Linked DNA regions of Hydrogenophilus thermoluteolus. The protein of the gene in region 1 binds, or shares a complex with, the protein of each later gene. Links are inferred from orthologs where the notes say so. Each region holds a gene or a part of one and is shown on either strand. Other genes may lie near its edges.

The links.
Region 2: the proteins of metK (region 1) and groL are in contact, whole or in part, in a cryo-EM structure (PDB 8P4O), measured with the Escherichia coli proteins. The link is inferred for Hydrogenophilus thermoluteolus from one-to-one orthologs.

The regions. Positions count from the first base shown.
Region 1 is NZ_AP018558.1:1,960,051-1,963,348, reverse strand. The notes cover bases 224-3,201. They hold metK (methionine adenosyltransferase), read right to left. Parts: upstream 2,307-3,201; coding sequence 1,140-2,306; downstream 224-1,139. Other genes in these bases: HPTL_RS09540 (lysophospholipid acyltransferase family protein), read left to right, coding at 2,475-3,201; HPTL_RS09550 (calcium/sodium antiporter), read right to left, coding at 224-1,123. Also shown: more of HPTL_RS09550, read right to left, coding at 32-223; more of HPTL_RS09540, read left to right, coding at 3,202-3,298. UniProt on the Escherichia coli protein: Catalyzes the formation of S-adenosylmethionine (AdoMet) from methionine and ATP.
Region 2 is NZ_AP018558.1:347,012-350,236, reverse strand. Bases 321-3,225 are described here. They hold groL (chaperonin GroEL), read right to left. Parts: upstream 2,641-3,225; coding sequence 1,000-2,640; downstream 321-999. Other genes in these bases: HPTL_RS01575 (class 1 fructose-bisphosphatase), read right to left, coding at 3,186-3,225; groES (co-chaperone GroES), read right to left, coding at 2,698-2,988; HPTL_RS01590 (YjfB family protein), read right to left, coding at 655-843; tgt (tRNA guanosine(34) transglycosylase Tgt), read left to right, coding at 321-546. Also shown: more of tgt, read left to right, coding at 1-320.

The DNA.
Region 1 (3,298 bases):
GCACAGTAATGATACCACACTGGGGCAGGCGCTATGACGGCGGTGTATCGCGGGTGATATGGGTGAGATAACGAAGCAGTACGCCCGCAACCAGCAAGGGAAGTGCAAAACCTAGCGCAAAGGTGCGGAATGCCGCTAGGGCAGGGTGGTGCAGCGCGTCGAGCACCAGATAGGTGAGGTAGGCGATATAGAGCGCGACCAGAAGCGCACCTTCCTGACGATTGACCGAATAGCCAGAGAGGACAACTGGCAAGAGCAGCAACGTGGCGCCCAACATCACCCAGAGGTCGGTCGTCGTCACCGAGACAGGTACGGTGATGCCACCGTGCGGGATCGCAGCGAGCGCCGACGCCCCGCCCACTGCCAGCAGGTTGAAGACGTTGGAGCCGATCACGTTGCCTACCGCCATGTCGCGTTCGCCCTTGTAAACGGCCATGAGCGAGGTCGCGATTTCTGGGAGCGACGTGCCGACTGCGACCACCGTCAATCCGACGACCACTTCACTGATGCCGAGCGACTTGGCGATTGCGACCGCACCGCTCACAGCCAGGTCGGAGCCCCAAACGAGCAATGCCAACCCGCCGACGATGAGCGCGATTTGCACCGGCAGAGGATCGTCCCAGTGGCTTTTCGGGATCTCTTCGGCAAACTCGGCTTCTGCATCTTTGCCCGCGTTGCGCGATTGACGGATCAGGAAGATGGTGTAACCGATGATGAGTGCAAAGAGCAGCGCGCCGTCGAACGCAGAAAGCGTTCCGTCCAACGCAGTGACGGCAAAAAGCACCGAAACGCCAAGCAGTACCGGCAGTTCCTGGCGGATCACCTGCAGGTGTACCGCAACCGGAGCAATGAGCGCCGATAGGCCCAATGCGATCAGGATGTTGGCAATGTTGGAACCGACGACGTTGCCGATGGCGATTTCACCGCTTCCTTTGAGGGCGGCGCCTACGGAGACAGAAAATTCAGGGGCGCTCGTGCCGTACGCAACGATCGTCAGGCCGACCACGAGCGGCGAGATGCCGAAACGCACCGCGAGTTTGGCCGCGCCCCGCACCATCAGGTCGGCGCCCAGCGAAAGAACGACGAGACCGGCAACGAGAGCTCCCCAAGCAGTTGTGTTCATCGGTGCTCCTCGGGGCTCAGAGACCCGCGTCAGCCCGCAGCGCGGCGGCTTTGTCGGTCCGCTCCCAGGTGAACTCCGGTTCTTCACGGCCGAAGTGCCCGTAGGCGGCGGTTTTGGTGTAGATGGGGCGGCGCAAATCGAGCGTTTCGATGATCGCCCGCGGGCGCAAGTCGAAATGGCGTGCCACCAACGCTGCGATCTGTTCGTCGGGGATCTTGCCGGTGCCAAAGGTATTGACCATCAGACTCACCGGCCGGGCGACACCGATCGCGTAGGCCACCTGAACCTCACAGCGCTCGGCAAGCCCTGCGGCGACGATGTTTTTCGCGACGTAGCGTCCGGCGTAGGCAGCGGAGCGGTCGACTTTCGAGGGGTCTTTGCCGCTGAACGCGCCCCCGCCATGGTGGGCAGCACCACCGTAGGTATCGACGATGATTTTACGCCCGGTGAGCCCGCAGTCGCCGTGCGGGCCGCCGATCACGAAGCGTCCCGTCGGGTTGATGAGGTAGCGGATCTCCCCTTTGATAAGCTCGGGAGGGAGGACCGGCTTGACGATCTCTTCGATCACCGCTTCCCGGATCTGGTCGTAGGGGATGTCGGGATGGTGTTGGGTCGAGACGACGACGGTGTCGATCGCGGTGGGTTTATCGTCTTCGTAGCGCACGGTCAATTGTGCTTTCGCGTCGGGGCGCAGCCACGGCAAGCGCCCGTCTTTGCGCAGTTGGGCCTGCCGCTCCATGATCCGGTGGGCGTAATAGATGGGTAGCGGCATCAGGGTCGGCGTTTCGTTGCAGGCAAAGCCGAACATCAACCCCTGGTCGCCAGCCCCTTGGTCCAGAGGATCGTCGTGCGCCTGGTTGACCCCTTGCGCGATATCGGGCGATTGGCGGTTGATCGCAACCAGGACGGCGCACGATTTGTAGTCGAAGCCGATCTCGGAGTCGTCGTAGCCGATGCGTTTGACGACCTCTTGGGCGATTTCGCGATAATTGATGTGCGCGGTGGTCGTGATTTCGCCCGAAATGACGACGAGGCCGGTCGAAACCAACGTTTCACAGGCAACGCGCCCGGTTGGGTCTTCGCTGAGGACGGCGTCGAGCACGCCATCGGAGATTTGGTCGGCGACTTTGTCCGGGTGCCCTTCGGAAACCGATTCGGAGGTGAAGAGGTAGTGTTTGCCCATGGTATTTTCTCCGATCCCCTTGCCAGCCCTGCGTAGGCGGCTCTGAGGGGATCGTGGGCAGAGCTGCCGACGCTTTAGCGGTATTTGCTGTCCGCCCCGCAAGTTGTCGGATTAACTCGGCGGATGACCGAGTATCATAACAAAATTTTGGGACAAAAGGAACCGCGGTTGACGAAACGGGTGCGGACGGTTTTGTTGCGGAGTCTGCGTTGGGTGTTGGCGCGGCTGTCTCTGGCAGGCGCGCAACGCTTGGGCCGGATGTTGGGTTGGGTATGGTGGCTGGCCTCTGCCCGCTATCGCCGCGATCTGTCAGAAACGCTTGCGCATGCTGGATTTTCGGAGCGTGCGTTGCGGCGTCGCGTGATCGGTGAAACAGGGGTGCAGGTCGTCGAAGCCTTATGGCTTTGGCTGCAGCCGTATGCGCGCGTGGTCTCACTCGTTCGGTCGGTTGAAGGTTGGGAAGCGGTACGCGCTGCACGAACGAGCGGGAAAGGAATCCTTTTTTTGACACCGCACTTGGGCTGTTTCGAGATCACGTCGCTCTGGGCTGCGCAGGCGATGCCGCTCACGGTGCTCTACCGCCCGCCACGTCAGCCCGAACTGGTGCCCTGGTTGCGCGCGGGGCGCGCTCGTGGCGGGGTGCAGCTTGCGCCGGCCGATCGCAGCGGGGTTCGGCAGTTGGTGGCCGCGTTGCGTCGGGGTGAAGCGGTGGGGTTGTTGCCCGACCAGACGCCAAAAGCGGGAGAAGGGGTGTGGGCGCCGTTCTTTGGCCGTCCCGTTTGGACGATGACCCTGGCGGCGCGCTTGAGTCTGATGGGTGATGTCGTGACGGTGGTGGTGTGGGGCGAACGGTTGCCGAACGGAGCCGGTTTTCGCTTGCACTTCGCGCCGGTGGCGTGGTCGGGTGATGAGGCGGTGGCGACACGCGCTGCGCAGATCAATCGCGTTTTGGAGACGTGGATTCGGCGTGCTCCTGAGCAGTACCTTTGGGG
Region 2 (3,225 bases), 1.6 Mb from region 1 along the record:
TACGAGCCGTTACGCGACGCGTCACTGGCCGGATTGCTGGAGATTGGCTTTCACGGCTACGCCATTGGCGGTCTTTCGGTGGGCGAACCCAAAGCGGAGATGGTCCGCATCCTGGCCCATACGGCACCGCAGCTACCGGAAAACCAGGCGCGCTATCTGATGGGCGTGGGCACGCCCGAAGACCTCATCGTGGGCGTACAGCATGGGATCGACCTCTTCGACTGCGTGATGCCCACCCGCAACGCGCGCAACGGCCACCTCTTTACCCGATACGGGGACATCAAGATCAAACAGGCACGCTACCGCCACGACACCGAACCCCTCGACCCAACCTGTGACTGCTACACCTGCCGCCATTTCAGCCGCGCCTACCTGCACCACCTCTTCCGCGCCGGCGAGATTTTGGGTAGCATCCTCAACACCATCCACAATCTCCGCTACTACCAGAATCTGATGGCGGAATTGCGCACGGCGATCGAACACGACACCTTTGCCGAAACCGCTGCGCGCTTGCTGCGTGACCGGCAGGAGGGAAACCGCGCGTGAACGCTCCGCAGCCGATCGGGCTACGGAGCGTACCGCTTACCGCTGCCCGCTTCGGTTTGCAGGCGGGAGCGCACGAACGCAGACCGTTACCGCGCCGAAACGCACCGATTACGCTTTCACGTCGACGGTGTTGCCCAAATGGGGCGGGTTGCTCGGTTGCGGCAACGCGGCCAAAAGCGATAGCGCCGTCTGCTCTTGTACGTCGTTGATTTTCTTCAAGACGGCGGTTTGAATCGCCGTGGTCACCTGATTCTGCTGCAGCACGTTCGCGATCTGGGTTACATCCATGGTATCCATCGTCTGCTCCGGCGCCCTTGGCGCTTTTCATTCTATTGGGTTAACGGCAGAAATGCCAATTACTTGAGCTATTTGAAGACATGCTCGCGAAAACAAAAAAATCCCACCCCCATTGGGGGTGGGATCGTGATGCTGTTTTGAGGAAACAGGAACCGATCAGAAGTCCATGTCACCCATACCAGCGCCCGCGCCCGGCGCAGCGGCTTTTTCATCTTTCGGCGCTTCAGCGATCATGCACTCGGTGGTGAGCATGAGGCCAGCGACCGACGCGGCGTTTTGCAGCGCCGAGCGGGTGACTTTGGTCGGGTCGAGCACACCCATTTCGATCATGTCACCGAATTCGCCGGTTGCGGCGTTGTAGCCATAGTTGCCCTTGCCTTCGAGCACCTTCGCGACGATCACGCTCGGCTCTTCACCCGCGTTCGCGACGATCTCGCGCAGCGGCTGCTCGACCGCGCGAAGCACGATCTTGATCCCGGCTTCCTGGTCGGGGTTGTCGCCCTTGAGCCCTTTCGCGACCGCCGCTTCACGGGCACGCAGGAGCGCCACGCCACCACCCGGCACGATCCCTTCTTCGACCGCGGCGCGGGTTGCATGCAGCGCGTCTTCGACGCGCGCTTTTTTCTCTTTCATTTCGACTTCGGTGGCGGCACCGACTTTGATCACCGCAACGCCACCCGCGAGCTTCGCGACACGCTCTTGCAGTTTTTCGCGGTCGTAGTCGCTCGTGGCTTCTTCGATCTGCACGCGGATCTCTTTGACGCGCGCTTGGATCTTCGCCGGGTCGCCCGCACCGTCGATGATCGTGGTGTGCTCTTTCGCCACTTCGACACGCTTGGCTTGACCCAGATCTTCGAGGGTCGCCTTTTCGAGCGAAAGACCGACCTCTTCGGAGATCACGGTACCGCCGGTGAGGATCGCGATGTCTTGCAGCATCGCTTTGCGACGATCACCGAAGCCCGGCGCTTTGACCGCGCAGGTCTTGAGGATGCCGCGCAGGTTGTTCACCACGAGCGTGGCAAGGGCTTCGCCTTCGACGTCTTCCGCGATGATCAGGAGCGGCCGGCCCGCTTTCGCCACTTGTTCGAGCACCGGCAAGAGGTCGCGGATGTTGCTGATCTTCTTGTCGTGCAAGAGGATGTAGGGGTTGTCGAGCACCGCGACTTGCTTGTCGGGGTTGTTGATGAAGTAGGGCGAGAGGTAGCCGCGGTCGAACTGCATCCCTTCGACCACTTCGAGCTCGTTTTCGAGGCTCTTGCCGTCTTCGACGGTGATCACCCCCTCTTTGCCCACTTTGTCCATCGCTTGTGCGATGATCTCGCCGATCGAGCTGTCGGCGTTCGCCGAGATCGTACCCACTTGCGCGATCTCTTTGGTGGTCGAGCAGGGTTTGGAGATCGCTTTCAGCTCTTCGACGATCGCGGTCACCGCCTTGTCGATCCCGCGCTTGAGGTCCATCGGGTTCATCCCGGCGGCGACGTACTTCATCCCTTCGCGCACGATCGCTTGTGCAAGCACGGTAGCGGTGGTCGTCCCGTCACCGGCGACGTCAGCGGTCTTCGAGGCCACCTCTTTGACCATCTGCGCGCCCATGTTTTCGAACTTGTCTTTGAGTTCGATCTCTTTGGCGACGGTGACGCCGTCCTTGGTGACGATCGGCGCGCCGAAGCTGCGCTCGATCACGACGTTACGCCCTTTCGGCCCCAACGTGGTTTTCACCGCATTGGCAAGGAGGTTGACCCCTGCAACCAGGCGTTCACGCGCACTGTCGTGGAATTTGACTTCTTTGGCTGCCATTGTTTCTGCTCCTTCGTGATTGGGTTGGTTTCGCGTTTTGATGCGTTGCCCAACGGATTACGCTTCGATCACTGCCATGATGTCGTCTTCACGCAACACCAGGAGCTCTTCGCCCTCGACCTTCACGGTCTGGCCCGCGTATTTGCCGAAGAGCACTTTGTCGCCCACTTTCACCGCCATCGGGCGTTTGCTGCCATCGTCGAGAATCTTGCCGTCCCCCACGGCGAGCACTTCGCCCTGATCCGGTTTCTCCCCAGCGGTATCGGGGATCACGATCCCACTGGCGGTTTTGCGTTCAGCTTCGATACGTTTGACGACGACACGGTCATGCAACGGACGCAGTTTCATGACAGACCTCTCCTTTTTCCTTGTGACACAGTTTTCCCAGCGGGTGGAGTGTTGTTAGCACTCGCACCTAACGAGTGCTAATGATAGGGTAGGTGCTCAAAAAAATCAAGGGGGCAATCGCCCCCTTTGCGTATCGATCGGGATCGGCTGGCGCAACGACCTGCTCTAGCGGGCCCGTCAGCCGCATGCGACGGCTTTCAGGAACGCATTTCGCGATGGTATTGCGCGACGCGTTCG